One region of the Microcystis aeruginosa FD4 genome, then DNA from elsewhere that is predicted to be linked to it. Evidence: riboswitches for the same ligand, from Rfam matches in the RefSeq annotation. Region 1 holds a riboswitch; each other region holds the start of a gene.
What was found. A riboswitch is a leader RNA that binds a small molecule or an ion and turns the genes downstream of it on or off. The one in region 1 is predicted to bind cobalamin.

Region 1 (7,032 bases):
GTGCTAACTCGCTCACTTCTGGGTGATTGAGGGTACAAATAATCGGATTATTTTTAGGTAAACGGGCTTTGGTAATGCCATTAGCGACCATTTGAGAATCACAGAGAATTGCTGCACCCCCAGCGAGGGCATTTCGTCCGATTTTAACCGCGTCCGGTGATGCTTCTAAATCTTCTGTTATGTCTGTCATCCCGCAGGAATGAATTAGACGAACCGCCACATGAGCTAAATCATCGGGGAGATTTTTCCAGTTAGTTTCAGCCCGAATAATAGCAAAAGATTTGCGGTAAATTTCCTCACCATTCTTAATGTATTCCATTCTATTCATCTAAATTTTTCGATTTTTGGGAGCTTAAAATTTGGGCTATGAGCGGGAGAATATTGGTAAATTCTCCCTCAAATATGGGTGTTTCTAAGAATTTTTGACTATCACCCAGATAGACTTGATAAGCTTCCAGTATTTGGCCATTTTGCTCGATAGTAGTTCCTAAAAGGGTAATTTCGGCTGGACTTGGTTGAGCGCAGGATTTAGCACAACCTGTCAAATGAATATTAACAGGAGAATTGCAGGTTAAGCGTTCTTTCAAATAATCTGCTAGGAGAGAAGCATGAATTTGAGTTGCAGTGGCCGCTGCTGCACAACCCGGTTTACCGCTACAGGCAACTATCCCCGCATCCCATCCGGGAGAAGCGGATAATCCTAGTGATGCCAGTTTTGGCAACAATTCTGACACTTTTTCATCGGGAATATCGGGTAATATAACAGTCTGCCAAGGGGTTAATCGTAACTGACCACTGCCAAAAGTTTCTGATAGTGCCGCTAATCCCCATAGTTGATTAGCCGTCAATTGTCCTAATCTTAATGATAGGCCAATATAAGACAATCCGGGTTGCTTTTGAGGATGAATTCCCAGATGAAAATAGGGTTGAGTGGAATGGGCAGCTTGCTGGTATTCTTGCCGTTGTATTATTCCAGTAGAAGTCCGCTGTAATTGAGAGTTAACTTGTTCGAGATATTTGGCCAATCCCCAATCTTTGAGCAGGTGTTTCATCCGCGGTTTTTTCCCCTTGATATTAGGGGTTTGTTGAACATAATCGAGATAAACCGTTACTAAAGCTTTGACCACAGCTAAACAGTTTTCTGGCTCAATTAATAAGTCCGTGTCGTATAATTGTTTATCTCCTGCGAGTGCTAATCGAAAGCAAACAATAGAAGTTAAATTTGTCGGATTCTTGAGGGCAATTGCTGACAGATGAATCTCGTTATAGCGGTGTTGCCAGGCCATAGTTGAACCGGTGCCAATTCCCACTGCACCACCGCCATCGATCCCGATACTAAATTTAGGACTTAGTTGGGCAATTGATGGATAATTTTGGATAAAATTATCTAATTCTTGGACTAATGGACGAGTATCGATCAATTCTTGGCAGTCAATTCCGGCAGTGGGACTAGACATGATGTTACGCAGATGATCGATACTGGGATTATGGGCAGCTAACCCTAATTTTTGCAGGGTTTGAAATTCTTCTAAACTGGGGGATTTTTGCAGTCCGCGAATTTGCAGATTTGCCCGATTGGTAACTTGTATTGTACTCTGCCATTGTTCGAGCCAAGTGGCGATCGCTTTTCCCTGTGGAGAATTGAGCCATCCACCGGGGGTGCGGAGACGAATTAAAAACCCATCCTGGGCAGCAGTTCCATAAAATAAACCTGGACAAGCATTTGCCTTAACTAACCAATTCACCGTTGTTTGTTCTCCATGCGACGCAGAGAAGTAGTTAGAAAATTAGTTGTCTATACTACCGATCAAAAGCTTGTAATTGGCATTCTGACTCGCAAGGAAAAAGGGAAGATGTACTCTTTTTACTTTTTACTTGATTACAGCTGCGGCACAGTACCAGAATTGCACTGGACTTTCCCAAAGACAAGTTTAAGGATTATACCACAGTTTGAGTTTTGGCGTTGCTAGATTAAAATCAGCTATACGCCGATTCCTCTATCCATCTGGCACAGACAACTCCTTTTAGAAGATGTACCAGACTGAGCCTGAATCCGCCGTAGTAATTACCCAATTATCTTAAGCACCACAAGCATTTCAGCTTTTTTCAGCAAGCCCTAACTACTGTGATTGTTAAAAATTTCTTTCTTTTTTGTTACAGTTTCTAACATTGCCTATAGACTCAACGTATTGACATTTTTTTCCCTTTGGGAGCATCTCATTTATGCAAGTGAGTAATTATACTTATCCATAAAACTGGTTTCTAGCAAGGCTTTCAAAATAGCTTGACATAATACCAAATTTCTAAATCCATGACAGACATCCACGCTCGAATGCTTGCCAAGCCTGCATTCGTTGTGACGCGAATAAAGAAAATGGTATCCTATTGGTGATTTTCTCTCACTTAAGGTGAGCAGCAGAAGTTGTTCAAAGAGGGCGAATGCAATTCGCCCCTACAATAATATTATTTCGCCAATGGTAGGGGCGCACCGCGTGCGCCCAAAATGTCATCTGGATATTTCGACAAAATTGAGATGCACCAGGCATAACCATCTCTGTCATTACTTTTGAAAAATGGTATAAACACCTGATTTAGGGGTTACAAAGGTGAGATGCTCCCCATTTTTTGTTTGGGAACAACACAATGAACCAATCTCTTAGGTTTAGCCAAATTCTCTCCCAATCTCTGGAAAGCGTATCTTACTCTCTTCAGGAATTCGCTACCAGTCCAGAATTTATTGACAAGATGAGACTTGCCTTTGGAGACAGTTTTGTGACGATTACTGCCCTTAACTTGGCACAAGATTGGCAAAAAGGTAATATAACTTTACCTTCCATTGAGATTCTTCCTGCTACGACCCTTAATGGTGCTTATGCCGGATATCCTAGTGCAACGAATACGATTCCTGATAACTTCATTATTCGTTATGAAGGAAGGAATATCTTAGAAACAGGATTTGTTGGAGGAAGCAAGACGGGAACGGTTCAAATTCCTGAAGGGGATTCTGATCAGTTAGAGATCATTGTAGCAACTAATGATGAAGGAACAGCATGGAATTATACGGTTGAAACCATTGCACCGGGGTTAAATATACAAGATGCTTATGTTGCTGTAGCAGAAGGAAGTAATCAAACGGCAACCCTTAAATTCCCTGTGATTCTCTCAGAAGCGGTTGATGTAGAAGTTACTGTTAACTATTTTACCCTCGTAGGAACGGCAGTAGATGGTGTAACGGGGAACGACAGAATAGATTACCGACCCATTACAGGGACATTAACCTTTGCCCCAAGAGAAACCAGTAAAGAAGTTGAAATCACAGTATTAGGAGATACCCCTGTTAATTATGGAGGCAATGCTAATTTTGAGATTTTCGCAAGGGATACAGCGTATCAGAATTGGGATAAAGGAGACGATATTGACTTTAACGGTAGTTTGTCTTATGGAGATTTAGGGTATCGAGTTGATCAATTTTTCAACGATGGCAGTACAGGTTTTCAGGCAACAGGATTAACTTCGGATGAAAATTTCTTTGTTTTAATCAGCAATCCTGTCCATAGCGAAATTAGCAAAGAGAGTGACCAAGAAAAAGATCGCTTATTGACAGATTTAGAAGAATTTCTCGGTCCAGATTTTGTAAATTCATCCTCCTATCAGAAAGTCCAAGAAACTCTTAATAATTTAGAAGCACAGGATACCTCTTGGGCGTTTGCGACGGGAACAATTTATGATGAAGGAAAAGCTCCCGTTTTGGCGATTCGGGGGACACAGCCCGATCAATTAAGAACAGATGTCTGGGATGATGCTAATCCCAATGGTATTGGTTATGGTCAATTTACGGCTAATCGAGGGGGTGTTAATCAATGGCTTGAGGAAATAAGTCAGCCAGAGGATAATCTCTCGGTAAAACCCCACATTACAGGTCATAGTTTGGGTGGAGCATTAACCCAATGGGTAGCGGCAGATTATTCTTCTCAAGGTGCTTTAGGAGATATTGTTACGTTTAATGCCCCAGGTATTTCAACGAGTGCGGCTAATAGTTTCGGTGGTGCAGAAAAAGTGACTCACTATATCCCTTCTATCGACATAGTGAGTATGGCAGGATTTCGTTACATTTCTGGACAATATGTTTTATCCAATCAATTACTTGTCCCTTCCTCATTTCCTAATCCTGTTGATGCCCATCTTCATCCTGTAATTATTCCAAAAACTGAGTCGAGTGGCTTGACTAAACCAAGTGGTTTAGGAATAGATACAGTTGGTAGCACAAACACTCTCAGCAGTGCTTTTTTTACCTATTTACCAGATCCTGATTATTTTGCGATTCAGGTTATCATCGCAGGATTAGGGGCAATCACGCCTATTCCAGGGGCGACAACAACAGGGGCTTATGTAGCGAGTGTATTAACTTTTCGTGGCACTACAGAAATAAATCGTCAACTCATTGGGGCTGTCATTTACGGTATCGATTATGCCATTGAATTTGCTAAAGCATCTGTTCAAGCGGCTTGGAATGCTGCCAAACAATGGGGACAAGATGCTTGGAATGCCATTACAGGGTGGGGAGAAAATGCTTGGGGTGCAGTGAGTAATTGGACAGTAGAGGCTTGGAATGCCACAACAGAATGGGTTAATCAAGCTTGGGATGCCACAACTCAGTGGACGAGTGATGCTTTGGCAAGCGACAACAGCATGGACTCCTGAAACTTGGCAAGCGACTATTGATTGGACAGATGATATGTGGCAAGCCACTGCTCAACTGGATAGTACAGGGGATGAAATCCTTTTTGGGACAATTGGCAATGATAATCTAAGTGGCAACGCTGGCAAAGATATTCTGGATGGGTTAGCCGCAAATGATCTTCTTGATGGAGGAGAAGGGGATGATATTATCAAGGGAAGTGGTGGCAATGATACCCTAACAGGGGGGACGGGCAGCGATAGTTTTGTCTTTGAGAGTCCCACAGAAGGGATAGATACTATCGAAGATTTTGACAGTAGTGAGGGCGATCGCATTGTTATTTCGGCAACGGGTTTTGGTGGAGGATTAACCCCCGATGGGGTTCTCGCAGACTCTCAGTTTGTCTTAGGAAAGACTGCGGTTGATAGTGTTGACATCCTCGCCGCCGTAAAACGGACGGCGATTCCCAAACCTCACGATTTGGGTTTCTGCTTCTTTCCCTTGCGGGGTTCCGCACCTGCCGCCCCAGTTTTACTCTGTTCTGGTCTTATGGTCGCTCTACAGACTGACACCGCAAGTCCTGCGGCCAAAATGTTTTTACTGGCGTTAATATCTCGGTCATGGTGCGTCCCACAGCTTGGACAGTCCCATTCTCGAATATTTAACGGCATTTTCTCAGCAATATACCCGCAATTACTACACCTTTTAGAACTAGGAAACCATCTATCTACTTCGAGGTAATTTCTCCCATACCAACGGCATTTATAGGCTAATTGTCGGGTAATTTCTCCCCAACTAACGTCAGATATTGCCTGAGATAATTTCGGGTTTTTGACCAGATTCTTGACGGCTAAATTCTCAACTACAATCGTTTGGTTTTCACGAACTAATTGAGTGGTTAGCTTGTGTAAATGGTCTTTTCTGCTATCGGTGATTTGAGCGTGAATTCTGGCTACTTTGATTCTTGCTTTTTCCCGATTTTTTGAACCTTTCTGTTTTCGAGAAAGGCTTTTCGATGCTCTTCGCAGTCTCTGATAATGCTTTTTAAAATGCTTAGGATTAGATATTTTGTCACCATCGCTGGTAATTACTAGGCTACTAATTCCTAAGTCAATTCCGATGGCTTTATCGGTTGGGGGTAAGGGTTTAATTGTTGGGTCATCAAATCTTATTGAGATATGCCAACGCCCAGAGGGATGCAATCTGACTGTTACTGTACTTGGTTCACAGCTTTCTGGGATTTGTCTTGACCATCGAATAGGTAAAGGTTCTGTGCATTTGGCTAAATAGATTTGTTTGTCTTTAAATTTAAAAGCAGATTTGGTAAATTCGGCACTTCCTCCTTGATGTTTTTTCTTAAAGTTAGGATACTTAGTACGACCAGCAAAGAAATTAGTGAAAGCTGTTTGTAGGTGTCTTAAACCTTGTTGTAAAGGTACACAGCTTACCTCGTTGAGAAAGTCTAATTCTTCTTGCTTTTTCCACTCGGTTAGCATTGAAGAAGTTTGAGCATATCCTACTCTTTCTTGTCTTTCGTACCATGCTTGTGTTCTGAGATGGAGAGCTTTATTGTAAACTAATCTTACACAGCCCAATGTGCGCCGCAATAGCGACTCTTGTTCGGGTGTTGGGTAAAATCGAAACGAATAGGCTTTTTCCATGTCTCACATTTTAGCATATATGGTGTAAATGCGCTAATATTTAACGGTAAAGCCGTCGTAGAACGACGGGGTTTCAGACCCAAATTTTCGATGACCGATTTATCTATGATCCAGCTACTGGAAATCTGTTCTTCGATCCTGATGGCAATGGTGCTGCACCTCAACAACAGATTGCTATTCTAACAGGCGCACCTAACTTGAGTGCAGGGGATATCTTTATTTCTGGCAATTCAACAACCCCTAGCATCAAAATTACCGCCCCATCCACTAATGTCAGTGACACCGAAGTAACCATTGAATGGAATGCCTTTGATGCTGACTCAGAAGCAACCATTAGCTTATTCTACGACACGGACAATCAAGGATTTGATGGTGTCTTGATCGCTGATGGATTAGCGGAAACTGATGGACAAGGAAGCTTTGTTTGGAATACCGAAAATATTCCCCTAAAAGATTATTTTATCTATGCTCAAATTTCTGATGAAACCCATTCTCCTGTTTTTAGCTACGCCAAAGGACAAGTTCTATTAAAACCTGTCGTAGAGGTAGAGGCCGATTTGTCGGTTACTAAAACCGCTAGTATAAGCTCGGTTGAATTAGGAGAAACCTTTACCTACACCATTCAAGTCACTAATAATGGCTCAGTTACGGCGCAAGGGGTGACAATTACAGAAATATTACAAGAACCTGTTA
Region 2 (7,032 bases), 330 kb from region 1:
TATCGTGTGGTCGCATCATACCTACCTTGACGATTTTGCACGATTGACAGACCGACGGAGACTAGCCCCCAGTACACCAGCAAGAGCGATCGCCACTATACTGGTGGGTTCAGGAACCGACTGAGAATGAATGACACCCACTGCCTCCAGATCAAAGCCGCCAGATCCGGGAATAGGGGTTTGCCAAGGGTCATAAATGGGTCGGTTTTCTGAATCTAAAAATGTGCCATTACCCGGAATATCAACAATGCGAACAAAGTTAATGCTATTAAGATTAACAACGCCAGATTGAACCAGGGGAAGATCTTTTAAAACGCTTAAATCGAAAGGTGTTCCCCAAGAACTCCGCACAAAGGAATTACCTGCAAAAACTACGCCATTATTAACGTGCTTTCCTGCCAAATTATCAACCGGTGTGGGATCAATTCGTCCTTCAGGGGCAATAGAATCTTGGGTTAAAGAAACCCTAGGAAAGCGAACAAAATCTATCCCATTAGTAGAAACTTCTACATAAGCTAATTCTGCAAATAAACTGCCCGTTTCATCGAAGCCAAATCCATTTTCAAAGACAGCAAAATCTGCGCCATCGCCATCAATAATTGCAGAATCAAAGGTTAAGGTAATTTGCCCCGGGGATACTCCGTCCGTGATTTGTTGAGCCGTTAATTCTCCTAAAGAGGCAATACCATCAAAAGTCCCTGTCACTTGTCCTAATGTTCTTTCTGGGGTTTGCCATTGGGGTAAAACACCAGGAGCGGGTAAATAATTAGTAAATCCTGTTGCCCATCCTTTAAAAATCGGATTAACGGTGTTATTCGGTGAAATGACACCTAAACCGTCAGGTCCAACAAATCCAGGAATTCCTGAATCGATTTTACCTGGGTCGAAGGCGAAGCCAGAAAACGTCCCACCCAATGCGTTACCGCTCGCAAGAGTGAACGTGAATGTCGCCGTCAGGGTCGCTTGCCAGAGGGTTTTGAACTTATACATGATTGGTTTTCCTGTTTGTTTTGATTACAGTTGTGTTTCAGATGGTGCAATGGTAAGTAGGTGGGTGGAATTAAATATAAGATGAACGTAGGTTGGATTGAAGTATGAAACCCAACCCACACATGGGTTACGAAGAGCGCTAACCCATCCCACAAATAATTGTGCCTCCCTACCTAGTTGTCGTTATGGTTTAGGTGATATTTCCTGACGTAACCGATGAGTTGCCTCTACCATGTTTTTCAGCGATGGAATCACTTCCTCCCAGCGGCGTGTTTTTAATCCGCAGTCTGGATTTACCCAGATTTGTCTCAACGGTAAATTCAGGATGCCTGCTTGCAATTGCTGCACCAGTTGTTCAGTCGTTGGCACTACTGGACTGTGAATGTCATACACGCCATTGCCAATTTGATGGGAATAGCCTGCCTCCGTGACCTCTTGTAAGGTGCGATTGTTACTGCGGCTGTTTTCGATCGAAATCACATCGGCATCCAGACGCTCAATGTCTTTGATGATGTCGCCAAACTCGCAATAGCACATGTGGGTGTGAACTTGCGTATGGGGTTGAGCGATCGCCGTTGCCAGTCGAAACGCATCTACCGCCCAAGATAGGTACTGATTCCAGCGTTCCAGTTTCAGCGGTAAGCCTTCCCGTAAAGCGGGTTCATCCACTTGGATCACCTGTGCGCCTGCGGCTTCTAAATCGGCAACTTCCTCGCGTAACGCCAGCGCAATCTGGAATGCCTGTTCCTGACGAGAAATATCACTACGCGGAAATGACCAGTTGAGGATGGTGATAGGACCTGTGAGCATTCCTTTTACAGGTTTTTCAGTCAATGCCTGCGCCACCTGAAACTCTCGCACAGTCATAGGTTGAGGACGCGCTACATCACTATAAATAATCGGGGGACGTACATAGCGACTGCCATAGCTTTGCACCCAACCCTGTTCGGTAAAGGCAAACCCAGCCAGTTGCTGACCAAAATATTCCACCATATCCGTGCGCTCAAATTCGCCATGCACCAGCACATCAATGCCGATGTCTTCCTGAAGTTTGATGCACTCAGCAATCGCAGCGTCGATCGCTGTCTGATATTCTGCTTCTGTCAGTTCTCCTCGCTTATATTTCACCCGTAGCTGCCGTACTTCGGAGGTTTGGGGAAAGGAACCAATCGTGGTGGTAGGGAGAGCAGGTAAGGGAATCTGTTTGTCTAAGCGTAGAGAATAGGAGAGCGATCGCTGAAAGTCATTCGTCGTCAAATTTTTGAGCGCAGCCTGCGTACCAGGATTTACAGGGCTGAACTGCTCAAAGGTTTGCCACTGCGTTTGCACTACTGCTAATCGATCTCCCGGATCATCGACCGCCAATGTCTGTGCCAGAATCACAACCTCTTCTAGTTTCTGTTCCGCGAAACTCAACACATTTCGCAGGGGTTCCGGCAATTTCGTTTCGCGCATTGCATCATAGGGAACAAATTGCAGGGATGATGAGGGATGCAACCGAATATTTGGCGTAATGCTGTGAAGGGTTTCTAGTGTTGATAACACTGATTCAGGGCGAACTTTCCAGATATTTCGCGCATCCACAATCCCCACTCCCAATTGTTTATCTGCTGGGAATCCGTGCTGTTGCAATAACTCTAAGTTGCGTCCACGGGTGAAGTCTAAACTGATGCCAGCAACGGGCATTTCCATCACCCAGGGATAAGTCACTCCCAGATCATCAAAATAGGTGACGAGGTGAATCGGTACACCCATTTCGGCAAGCTGGCTGTAGGTAGTTGCAATCGCTTCTCTCAGATCCGCTGCACTGCTGGTGACGAGAATCGGTTCATGTAACTGCACTTCTGTGATGCCCAGTGCTTTGAGTTGAGCGAACAAATCACTATAAAGCGGCAATAGTTTTTCGAGATGTGTTGCCAGATCACCTTCTAAACGGCTTAAACCCAATAGGGTGACAGGACTGAGGATGATCGCCACGGCTTGCTCACCCAGGAGGGCTTGCGATCGCTGCACCGTTGCTAAAAAATCTGCGAAGTTTGCCTCTGGCTCTACATCCGCCGCAATTTCGGGTACCAAATAGTGATAGTTGGTATCAAACCATTTGGTCATCTCCAGCGCTGGAATGCCATCTTTGCCGCGTGCCATTGCAAAATATTGGTCGAGTCCCGATAGATGACGAAAGCGATCGGGTATTAGCCCCAAACGAACACTCCAATCCAAAACATGGTCATAAAGCGTCGTGTCACCGATTCCAATACGATCGATCCCAGCTTCGAGTTGTGTTTTCCAGTTCGCAAATTCCACCTCTCGAACCGTTTGTAGCAAGGTTTCTGTATCAGATTTACCGCTCCAGAAGGCTTCTAATGCCTTTTTAACCTCACGATTTTTACCAATGCGGGGATACCCCAATGTTGTAGTTTGAATAGTCATAGCTGTAGCGTTCCAAATTCTGTGAAAAACAGGTAAAAGCGACTGTCTCCCGGTAGGGAAGCAGGGCGTTGTCAAATTGAAAGATGATCCGAATCAGCTGGGAACTCAAATTACTTTGATAGCAAGGATTGCATTGCATCTTTCCTATTCTGATCTGACAACGCCCCCGGTAGGGAAGCAGACCATAGTTAGGGATAGCGAAGGTGTCATCTGTAATTACCAGCGCAAACACTAGCCACCTTCTCAGGTAGCTTTGCTAAATCTCAACCTCGCGTTCAACTCAAATCGTCAACTCAGAACGCTACAACCTTAATATTCCAACGAACAGCTGATTGCGCAGCATCTCGCAGAAAATTGCAAAAGCTTGAAGTCTTCATCATCTTTACCTCGCAGATGTTTATGTAACGGGTTTACTAATCGGCGGGCATTCTGACTCAGAGAGTTGCGCCTCTCCTTACAGCTGCGGGACAGCGGCAGATTCGCACTGCACTTTCCCCCTTGCGTTTGATGGCTGCTCCCCATCAAAACCGACTTGAACCTAATGATAACACAATAAGGGTGTTTTGACATCCTCAGTTCGGGATAAGAAAAGGGGTTCTGTCGCAAAAAGGGAAAGCTTCCTGTAGTATAATGGAAACCCCGAATCGAACAACCCGAACTCATCCAGACGATAATTAATAAAGGTCAAGTAGAGGGAGTTAGAAAAAGGCAGGGGTTAGAGCAGAAAAAATTTGTAGAATCCCTCTTCGGAATCGCCGGCTAAAAGTTAGCTTAACACAAGTTTCTCAGCTCTGAAAAAAAAATTTGCGACAGAACCCCGATAAATGCCAAAAATCCAGATTAAAACCCCAAAATCCCCACATCTTGCCGCCATGGTAGCCCTCGATCGCACCAGTCTCGGCGGTATTTGGACCCTATCTGGTTATGAACGGGAATTAAACAACCCCAACAGTGAATTATTAATTCTCTCCCTACCCAGCAATCCGGAAACCATCATCGGATTGGCTTGTTTTTGGGCAATTCTCGAAGAAGCGCATATTACCCTTCTGGCAATTTATCCCGACTATCAAAGACAAGGATTAGGAAAACTGCTTCTCTACAAACTGCTTGAGAAGGCTGTACAAAGACAACTGGAAAGGGCTACGCTAGAGGTGAGGGGATCGAACCATTCAGCGATCGCACTCTACGAGCATTTTGGCTTCCGCATCGCTGGAGAGCGGAAAAATTATTATCCGCAAACTGGCGAATCGGCCCTAATTTTCTGGCGCAACGATCTACAAACGGCCGCTTTTCGGGAACAATTAAACAAGTGGCGACAAGAGATCCTCTCAAGACTGGCGCGGGGAGAGTGGCAATTAGAGGAAGAAACCAGAGCCAAAATAGATACCATGGGGATGCAATGATTACTTACCAGCTTAAATCAGGTCGAGGTTAGGGAAAAATGAGGATTTTAGTGTTAGCGTGGGAATTTCCACCGCGATTAGTGGGCGGTATCGCCCGTCATGTCGCCGAACTCTATCCCGAAATCGTCAAACTCGGTCATGAAGTCCATTTAATCACGATCGAATTCGGTCAGGCCCCCAGTTACGAACTGGTGGAAGGTATTCACATCCACCGCGTCCCCGTACCCCCCGGCAATGACTTTTTCCATTGGGTGGTCAACATGAATAACAGCATGGGGCAACAGGGCGGCAAACTAATCGCCGAATACGGAAAATTTGACCTTGTTCATGCCCACGATTGGTTAGTAGGAGATGCAGCCATCGCCATGAAACATCTCTTTAAAATACCCTTGATTGCCACTATTCACGCCACGGAATACGGACGTTATAACGGACTGCACACCGACACCCAACGCTATATCGGCAGCAAAGAGGGAACCCTCGTCTATAATGCTTGGCGCGTTATCGTCTGTACCGGCTATATGCGTCATGAAGTCCATCGAGCTTTGGGCGCACCCTGGGATAAAATCGATGTGGTTTATAACGGTATTCGGGCCGAGAAAAAGCAAAGAGACCCTAACTTTGATTACCGAGCTTTTCGTCGTCAATATGCCGAAGATCACGAAAAAATCGTCTATTACGTCGGGCGCATGACCTTTGAAAAGGGGGTTTCGGTGTTACTCAACGCTGCCCCAAAAGTCCTCGCTCAGACTGGGGCTAAAACTAAATTTGTCATTATCGGTGGCGGCAATACCGACAAACTCAAACAACAGGCCTGGCATCTCGGTATCTGGCATCATTGTTATTTTACGGGCTTCATGTCCGATGAAAACCTCGATCGCTTCCAAATCGTGGCCGATTGTGCCGTTTTTCCCAGTCTTTACGAACCTTTTGGTATTGTCGCCCTGGAAAGTTTCGCCGCTAGGGTTCCCGTGGTAGTTTCCGATACCTGCGGTTTTCCCGAAGTTGTCCGTCATGGCCAAACGGGAATTGTCACCCGGGTCAATAATCCTGATTCCCTCGCTTGGGGCATTTTGGAGGTTTTAAATCATCCTGAATACGCCCAAGAATTAGTTAATAACGCCTACGAAGACCTAGAAAAACGCTTTCATTGGGCGAATTTAGCCCGTCAAACCGAGACAGTATATGGTTTGGTTGTCCAAGAACGACAATTGGTAGAATGGCGTTAATCAGGGAGCGGTTTTTTAGCCGTCAGCCATCCTGAAGCCGTCCCGATTTTCTTCTGGACAAACCCAATGAACTAGAGCATAATCTTAGGAAAATAATTTCCTCGACACAAAATTATGAATATGCTGAAAATGACTAAGGATTTTAATCCCGCTCAACTAGCAAGTGTCCTGGTCAATTTCATCGGTTTTGTGGTTTTATTGACCTGTGTACTTCTTTCTCCCCATGCTCTCGTTTATGATGAAGTTTATCACTTCCCGTTAGTAGATTTATTAAATCAATACGGTTTATCCTATCGATTCTTACGCGGCACAGGACAATCAGCCCCAGGTCCACTATACCCGATAATTCATTATATCTTTCAGCCCTGGACCAATTTGCAAGCCCCTGCCATTAGATTGGTTAATATTCTTCTTTTATTACTGTTAATTTTAGTCCTCAGTTTAACCCTGAAAAAAATTTTCAAAATTCCCCGGTCAATAGTCTCTAGTTTGGCAATTATGGGCTTACCGATGATTTGGGTGATTACGGGCATGGCTCTCACGGAAATCCCTGCTATGCTCTTGGCAACCTTAGCAGTTTTCTTGATATTTATAGCTCTAGAAAAAATTGAAGATAACCAGCAAATGAGCTTAGGAATAGCGGCTCTGAGCGGATTATGTTTAGGGATAGCAATCCTAGGCAGACAAACTTTTCTCATTTTAGTGTTTATCTTGCCAATACTAACAATTAGTTCCTCAAAAAAATCTTGGCAACCTTTACTATTATGCTGGTTAACTTCTGGAATTTTCCCCGCTATTGTTTTTAGCGTGTGGGGTGGATTAGTTCCCCCCGGCCAAAGTTCATTATCTTCTGGATATTCTCTGGTTAACGGATTTCTTTCCTTTGCCTACACCGGTCTTTTATTATTTATCCTCGCTCCCAAATGGTTCAGTTTGAATAAGGTGATAATAATATCTGTCTTGGTCAGCAGCTGCCTGGG
Region 3 (7,032 bases), 1.0 Mb from region 1:
AGGTAAAGATAACAAGCGCAGATAAGTCCTTTGGGGAATCCCCGCATAGATAGTAATTGCTATAGTCAACCAAAAACCGACGAGTAACTGCACAGGCCAAGAGGAAATTAGCGAGATAATTAATAGAACTATCGTCAACAATAGCTTATGATTTGGAGGCAACCAACGCAGACGATTTTTGTAAGCAAGACTATCAATTAGATGGCTCATTTCTACTAATTGCTATTCTCCTCTGTGGAGGCAGATTGTTCTTTTTCAGTCCTTCCTTTATATAGTCCGATAACAAAACCAATCACCCCCGCCCCCAAGGCGGCTTGGGATGCAAAAAGTAAACTTTCTACCTCACCACTAGGCGGTTCAAAGAAAGGTCGAAACCATGATTTATACTCAGGATTAAGTGTAGTGATTGCGGTTTCTGCTTGGTCATCAGCCCCACTAAATTCGCCCCGCACAAAAACTAAGGGCAAAACTGCTAAAAGAATTACAGCCATAGCCAAAAGCCAATTATTTCTTAGAGAATATCGGTTCATAATTCAGCCTTACCCTTGTAATAATTTGATAGTCTCTAACTCTTTTTTTCCGTAAGACTCTAGCCAATTCCAGACCAATAATGTCAGTAATCCTTCGCTAATGGCTAGAGGAATTTGAGTCAGAGCAAAAATTCCCGCAAACTTGATAAAAGATGCCATAAACCCACCGTCAAGCGCAGGAAAGGCTAAGGCTAATTGGATAGAAGTGGTTATATAGGTGAACAAGTTTGCTAGGGCAGCGGCACAAAAAATAGCCACTCTTTGTTGTCCTGTTTTTAGAAGCAAATGATAGATACAATAGGCAACTAATGGTCCAATTATAGCCATAGAAAACATATTTGCCCCCAGAGTAGTTAACCCGCCATGAGCTAATAACAAAGCCTGAAATAATAACACTAAAGTTCCCAAAACAGTCATCGTCAAGGGACCGAACAAAATTGCTCCTAAACCTGTCCCCGTCGGATGAGAACAACTACCTGTAACCGAGGGAATTTTTAAGGCTGAGAGAACAAAAGTATAAGCGCCAGCTAGGGCAAGCAATAGCTTAAGTTCGGGATGTTCTTGAGTAATACGAGTTAAAGAACGTAAGCCAAAAATGAAAAAAGGAAGCGATATTATCCACCAAAAAGCTGCCCACTGTACAGGCAAAAACCCTTCGGCAATGTGCATAGCTGCCGCTGGATTGGCTGAATTAATTAATAGATGAACAGTTAGCACCGCTATAAGAATTAAGCGGCAATATTTCTGTATCTTCATTCCGTACCTCGCAGATTTGACTAGATTTGGTCGCACATTCCTCAGGCATTCTGACTAATAAGGATAATCCTTAATCACAGCTGCGGGACAGTGGCAGATTTGCACTGCGCTTTCCCTGACTACTCTAATCATTTTCTTTGGTTAGAGTCGAATGTTCAACCAACCTATCACGCTTAGGAACAAGAGAGAAAATTTCTACAGGAAATCTTAACTTTTGTGCTGTTAAGCATTATGAAGTTTTGTTATTACTAACTAACTAGCAAGACTTTCGGTAAATTGGGGAATGGAAGCGATAAGTTTACGGGTGTAATCGCTTTGGGGAGAGTTGATAATCTCGTTAGCTGTACCGATTTCCTCAATTTTACCTTTATTCATCACCATAATGCGATCACTCATAAATCTGACGACACTTAAATCGTGGGAAATAAAGATATAAGTGAGATTAAATTCCTGCTGTAATTCTTTGAGTAAATTTAAGACTCCCGCTTGTACGGAAACATCTAAAGCAGAGACAGATTCATCACAGATAATAAACTGAGGATTTAAGGCTAAAGCGCGAGCAATACACACCCTTTGTCGTTGTCCTCCTGATAATTGATGGGGATAGCGATCAAACCAATTAGGATCAAGTTTAACTCGTTCTAATAAATATTCTACTCGTTCCCGTCGCTTTTGGGAATTACCGCCGGTATGATGAATAACCAGCGGTTCTAAAATTGCTTTACCAATGGATAAACGGGGATTCAGGGAGTTGTAGGGATTCTGGAAAACTATCTGTAATTCCCGTCGCAGTAGTCTTAATTTTGGATCGCTGGGGTTTAATTTAGCGAGATTTTCTCCTCGGAAATAGATATTTCCAGAAGTGGCAGGAATTAAGCGCAGAATTGTCCTTGCTAAGGTAGATTTTCCGCAGCCCGACTCACCGACTAAACCGAGGGTTTCCCCCTGTTTAACGGCAAAACTGACCTGATCTACGGCATTAAAAAAGGTCTTTACTTGCCCGAAAACTCCCTTAACTGGAAATCTAACCGATAAATTTTCTACAGATAATATGTTCTCATGGTTTTGTAAACCTTCAATTCTGGTTTCTTCTTCTTGAAGAGTAATAAATTTAACTGCTGGTGGGGTAATTTCCTCTAAGTCAATAATCTTACCTTGAGAGTCTTTTTCCACTCGTAAAAAATCGCTGACGGTGGGCAATTTTTTTGGACGAGAGTTTAAGCGGGGACGACAGGCAAGTAAACCTTTTGTGTAGGGATGTTGGGGATAATTTAATACTTCTTCTTTAGTTCCCTGTTCGACAATTTCTCCTTGATACATTACAACAATTTGATCGGCAATTTCGTTAATAACTCCTAAATCGTGGGAGATAAAAACCATTGACATTTCTCGATCGCTTTTACACAAATCTCGTAACAATCTTAATATTTCTGCTTGGACAGTCACATCTAAAGCGGTGGTTGGTTCATCAGCAATTAATAGGGTAGGATTACAAGAAATCGCCATGGCAATCATTACCCTTTGTAATTGTCCCCCCGATAATTCATGGGGATAACGCTTGAGAATTGCCTCTTTTTGTTCCTGAAGATAAGTTCTAATTTTTTCTCTGACATGACCCTTATTTTCTAAGGGAAAAGTTTCTATATATTTCTCCTCTAACTGTTCATCACTGGGTAATAAGCGCACTTCTTGCAGTAGAGAGATGGCTTGATTTTTTGCCTGTTCTGGGGTGACTTTTTGATGCAGTAAAATTGCTTCGGTGAGTTGAAACTCGATGTTATAAACTGGATTAAGAGAACTCATTGGTTCTTGGAAAATCATGGCCATTTCTCCCCCGCGATAATAACGCCATTCTTCCGGGGGAATAGATAATAAATCCACTGCTTGCATTGACTGACCTTTTGCTGGACGAAAACAAATTTCTCCCCCGGTAATTTTCCCCGGAGAGGGAACCAATCCCATGAGTGCGAGGGAGGTGACAGATTTTCCTGAACCCGACTCCCCCACACAACCGAGAACTTGACCTTTCTGCAAGCTAAAACTAATGTTATTAACGGCGACTGTTGTTCTTTTCTGATTAGAAAATTCAACGGTGAGATGGTGAACGTCGAGAATTTTGTTATCCATGGGTCTTTAAATAGAAAGACAGATTCGATTTACTTATAAATATAGCTTTTTCTGTTCCCAGTAGCTGGGTGCAATTAATTCGTAGATAGCTGGGGGAATCTCCCTTGCAAGGGAGAATTTTTCGGCATTAAGAAGATTTTCCGCCCTCAGCGATCGCCATTTACCGGAGACTGGTGACTTTTTTTAAAGAAATATTTTTCTTTCCTGTCTCCCCTTTTGGATTACACTGGTAATTGAGAATAATTAGCATTTATTTTGGTGATCGCGATTCTTAGACAGTTCAAAAACCGTTGACTGAGGCTGACATTAGCGCAGTTCTCACCCTTTGGCTACTTCAGTAAACTCGATGAGCTATCAAGAAATTATTGTCACTCTTGAATGAAAGACCTTCATTGCCTTACCTTTGGAGATAAGAAAAGCATGGACGATAAAATTAGACCTAATGAACCAGAAAAACCAGAAAACTGGCAAAAAGACGACCAATTCTCCTATTGGGGCGGTAAAGAGGCAGAATTAGATAATGTCACTCCCAGGGGTAATGACTTGGCTGCCACTTATCCCCTCGCACAAGTGGAAATGGGAAAAACCGTCTGGTTAGCGGGATTTCAGGGGACGGGAGGGATTAATCGACTACTGGGTATGGGATTAAACCCCGGTATTCAATTACAGGTCATTAGTTCCCAACCGAGGGGGTCAGTTTTAATTGCCATTCAAGACAATCGTATCGGTATCGGGGCAGAAATGGCCGAAAAAATCCTCGTTAGTGACAGTCAACCGAAAAAACTGGAACCCAAAAAAGACCTACCTGAAGTAAGAACATTTCTGCGGGAGATACCCATAGGAAAAGCGGGTAAAGTCGTCGGTTATGACCGAGCATTGCGAGGATACAAAGGAAAATTGTTATCAATGGGATTAACTCCGGGTACAGAGTTTACCGTCATTCGCGTCGCACCTTTGGGGGATCCCGTCGAGATTCAGGTGCGGGGATTTCATCTCAGTCTGCGTAAACAGGAGGCAGACGCTTTAATCGTGGAAGAAATAGACCCAGAAAGCTAAATTTAATCATCTAGTCCTATTCGTCACTCAATATCCTAAATTATGGTCAAACCGATTATCGCCTTAATTGGCAATCCTAACTGTGGCAAAACTACCCTTTTTAATGCTCTCACAGGAGCCAATCAACGGACCGGCAACTGGCCGGGAGTAACAGTCGATCGCAAGGAGGGACGATTTCAAGTTAACGGGGAAGATATCACCCTGGTGGATTTACCAGGAGTCTATTCCCTTGATGTGGAAGAAGGGGAAACAGGAATGGATGAATTAGTCGCTAGGGACTATCTGCTGTCAGGAGAAGCGGATTTAGTGATTAATATCGTCGATGCTTCTAATTTAGAGCGCAATCTCTACCTGACTACCCAAATCATGGAGATGCGTTTACCGATGTTGATTGCCCTGAATATGATGGATGTGGCCAAAACTAGGGGTATTGTGGTTAATCCGCAACTCTTAAGCGATCGCATGGATGCAATTGTCGTGGCGATTAGTGCGGTTAAAGGGGAAGGAATCGGAGAATTAAAGCAAAAAATTGGGGAATTAGTCAGTAATATTAGCCATACTGCCGCTTATGTCGCTTATCCTGCGGTAATTGAGGAAGCTCTGAGCGAGATTGTTGCTTACATTAACGACCATAGCAGTAAAAGGATCGTTGAGCCAAGATGGACCGCTTTAAATCTACTGCAATACGAGGATCGCGTCGCCCCAGAATTGCGCTCCCAGGAACTATTAAGCATTATCGTCAAGCATAGACGACAAATACACCAAGTTTTAGGGGAAGACCTTGATATTTTAATTGCTGATACTCGTTATGGCTTTATTCAGCAAGTTACCCAGGGAGCCACTCAACGGACTGGACAGATAAATAATACCATGTCCGATCGCCTCGATCGGATTGTTCTCGATCGCTGGTGGGGAATTCCGATATTTTTGGGCGTAATGTACCTAATGTTCTTATTTACCATCAATGTTAGTGCTGCCTTTATCGATTTCTTCGATTTAACTGCCCAGACTATCTTTGTCGATGGTTTTGCCCAAGTTTTACAAACAATCCATACCCCGGGTTGGCTAATTGCTCTGCTCGCTGATGGAGCGGGGGGAGGTGTGCAAACCGTCGCCACTTTTATCCCCGTAATTGGCTTTATGTTCCTCTTTTTGTCAATTTTAGAGGATTCTGGCTATATGGCCCGGGCAGCCTTCGTCATGGACCGATTGATGCGTTTGGTGGGATTGCCGGGTAAATCCTTTGTCCCCATGTTAGTGGGATTTGGTTGCAGTGTGCCAGCAATTATGGCCACCAGGACTCTAGAAAATTCTCGCGATCGTTTAATGACGATTATGATGAACCCTTTTATGTCCTGTGGGGCCAGATTACCTGTTTATGCCCTATTTGCGGCGGCTTTTTTCCCCATAGGTGGTCAAAACATCGTTTTTGGTCTTTATATCTTAGGAATTCTCGCCGCTATTTTGACGGGATTGGTGATGAAAAAAACCCTACTCAAGGGAGAAGTCAGTCACTTTATTATGGAATTGCCTCCCTATCATCTACCGCGTCTGAAAGGAGTTTTAATTCGCACTTGGGAACGTCTGCAAGCGTTTTTATGGAAAGCTGGACGATTTATCGTTTTAATGGTGATGATTTTGGGACTACTCAACTCCGTCAGTTTTGATGGTTCTTTTGGTAATCAAGACAGCGAGCGCTCGGTTTTAAGTGCTACCAGTAAAGCTGTAACTCCTATTTTCTCACCCATGGGACTAGAACCGGAAAATTGGCCGGCAACGGTGGGCATTTTTACGGGAGTTTTTGCCAAAGAAGCAATGGTAGGCACATTAAACTCGATTTACAGCCAACTAGCAGGGGAAGATAACCCTAATAAGGGGGCAGCAGCCGAAAAATTCGACTTCTGGGGGCAAATTCAGGAAGCTATTGCCACTATTCCCGCCAATTTAGCGCAATTACCCAATCAAGTGCTTGATCCCTTGGGTTTGAATATTGGTGATTTACAAGATCAAAAAACGGCTGCCGAGAAGCAAAAAGTAGATTTAGGAACTTTTGGGGCGATGGCGAAAAGATTTGATGGTCAAGCGGGTGCTTTTGCCTATCTTTTGTTCGTTCTGCTCTATTTTCCCTGTGTTTCGGCCACATCGGCCGTATATCGCGAAACTAATGCCGGTTGGACTGCTTTTATTGCCCTCTGGACCACAGGAATGGCCTATATTGTTGCCACTTGCTTCTATCAAATCGCCACTTTTTCTCGACATCCGGGATTTTCCCTCTTTTGGATAGTCTTGATGGGTTTAACCGTAGTCGGGGTTTTATTCACCTTAAAAAATCTCCGTCCCCGAAAAATCAACCGTCCGGCAATTTAATTTCAGTTATCAGTGGTCAGGTTTTGGGGTTTTAGGGTTTTGGGGGTTTAGGGTTTTAGTTAAAATTTCCCCACTTCCCCACTTCCCCACTTCCCCACTTCCCCACTTCCCCACTTCCCCATTCCCCATTCCCCCAACTTTATTTGAAAAGATGATTTTAACCGATATACAGGCTTATCTTGCCAAAAATCAGAAA

Region 2: linked by a shared signal. The riboswitch ahead of metE (5-methyltetrahydropteroyltriglutamate--homocysteine S-methyltransferase) and the one ahead of cobG (precorrin-3B synthase) in region 1 are both predicted to bind cobalamin.
Region 3: linked by a shared signal. The riboswitch ahead of GQR42_RS18400 (energy-coupling factor ABC transporter permease) and the one ahead of cobG (precorrin-3B synthase) in region 1 are both predicted to bind cobalamin.

The regions. Positions count from the first base shown of each region.
Region 1 is NZ_CP046973.1:2,639,096-2,646,127, forward strand. It holds gene GQR42_RS13420 (precorrin-8X methylmutase) at 1-319, opposite strand, end outside; gene cobG (precorrin-3B synthase) at 321-1,745, opposite strand; cobalamin riboswitch at 1,803-1,943, opposite strand; gene GQR42_RS13430 (Calx-beta domain-containing protein) at 2,644-4,701, shown strand; partial or broken gene GQR42_RS28785 (hypothetical protein) at 4,736-4,894, shown strand; gene GQR42_RS13440 (RNA-guided endonuclease InsQ/TnpB family protein) at 5,152-6,339, opposite strand; gene GQR42_RS13445 (Ig-like domain-containing protein) at 6,537-7,032, shown strand, end outside.
Region 2 is NZ_CP046973.1:2,972,809-2,979,840, forward strand. It holds gene GQR42_RS15065 (hypothetical protein) at 1-19, opposite strand, end outside; gene GQR42_RS15070 (PEP-CTERM sorting domain-containing protein) at 22-990, opposite strand; gene metE (5-methyltetrahydropteroyltriglutamate--homocysteine S-methyltransferase) at 1,174-3,420, opposite strand; cobalamin riboswitch at 3,823-3,967, opposite strand; gene rimI (ribosomal protein S18-alanine N-acetyltransferase) at 4,245-4,823, shown strand; gene GQR42_RS15085 (glycosyltransferase family 4 protein) at 4,862-6,052, shown strand; gene GQR42_RS15090 (glycosyltransferase family 39 protein) at 6,167-7,032, shown strand, end outside.
Region 3 is NZ_CP046973.1:3,666,247-3,673,278, forward strand. It holds gene cbiQ (cobalt ECF transporter T component CbiQ) at 1-210, opposite strand, end outside; gene GQR42_RS18395 (energy-coupling factor ABC transporter substrate-binding protein) at 216-530, opposite strand; gene GQR42_RS18400 (energy-coupling factor ABC transporter permease) at 540-1,286, opposite strand; cobalamin riboswitch at 1,309-1,454, opposite strand; gene GQR42_RS18405 (ABC transporter ATP-binding protein) at 1,539-3,413, opposite strand; gene GQR42_RS18410 (FeoA family protein) at 3,834-4,469, shown strand; gene feoB (Fe(2+) transporter permease subunit FeoB) at 4,512-6,836, shown strand; gene GQR42_RS18420 (FeoC-like transcriptional regulator) at 6,988-7,032, shown strand, end outside.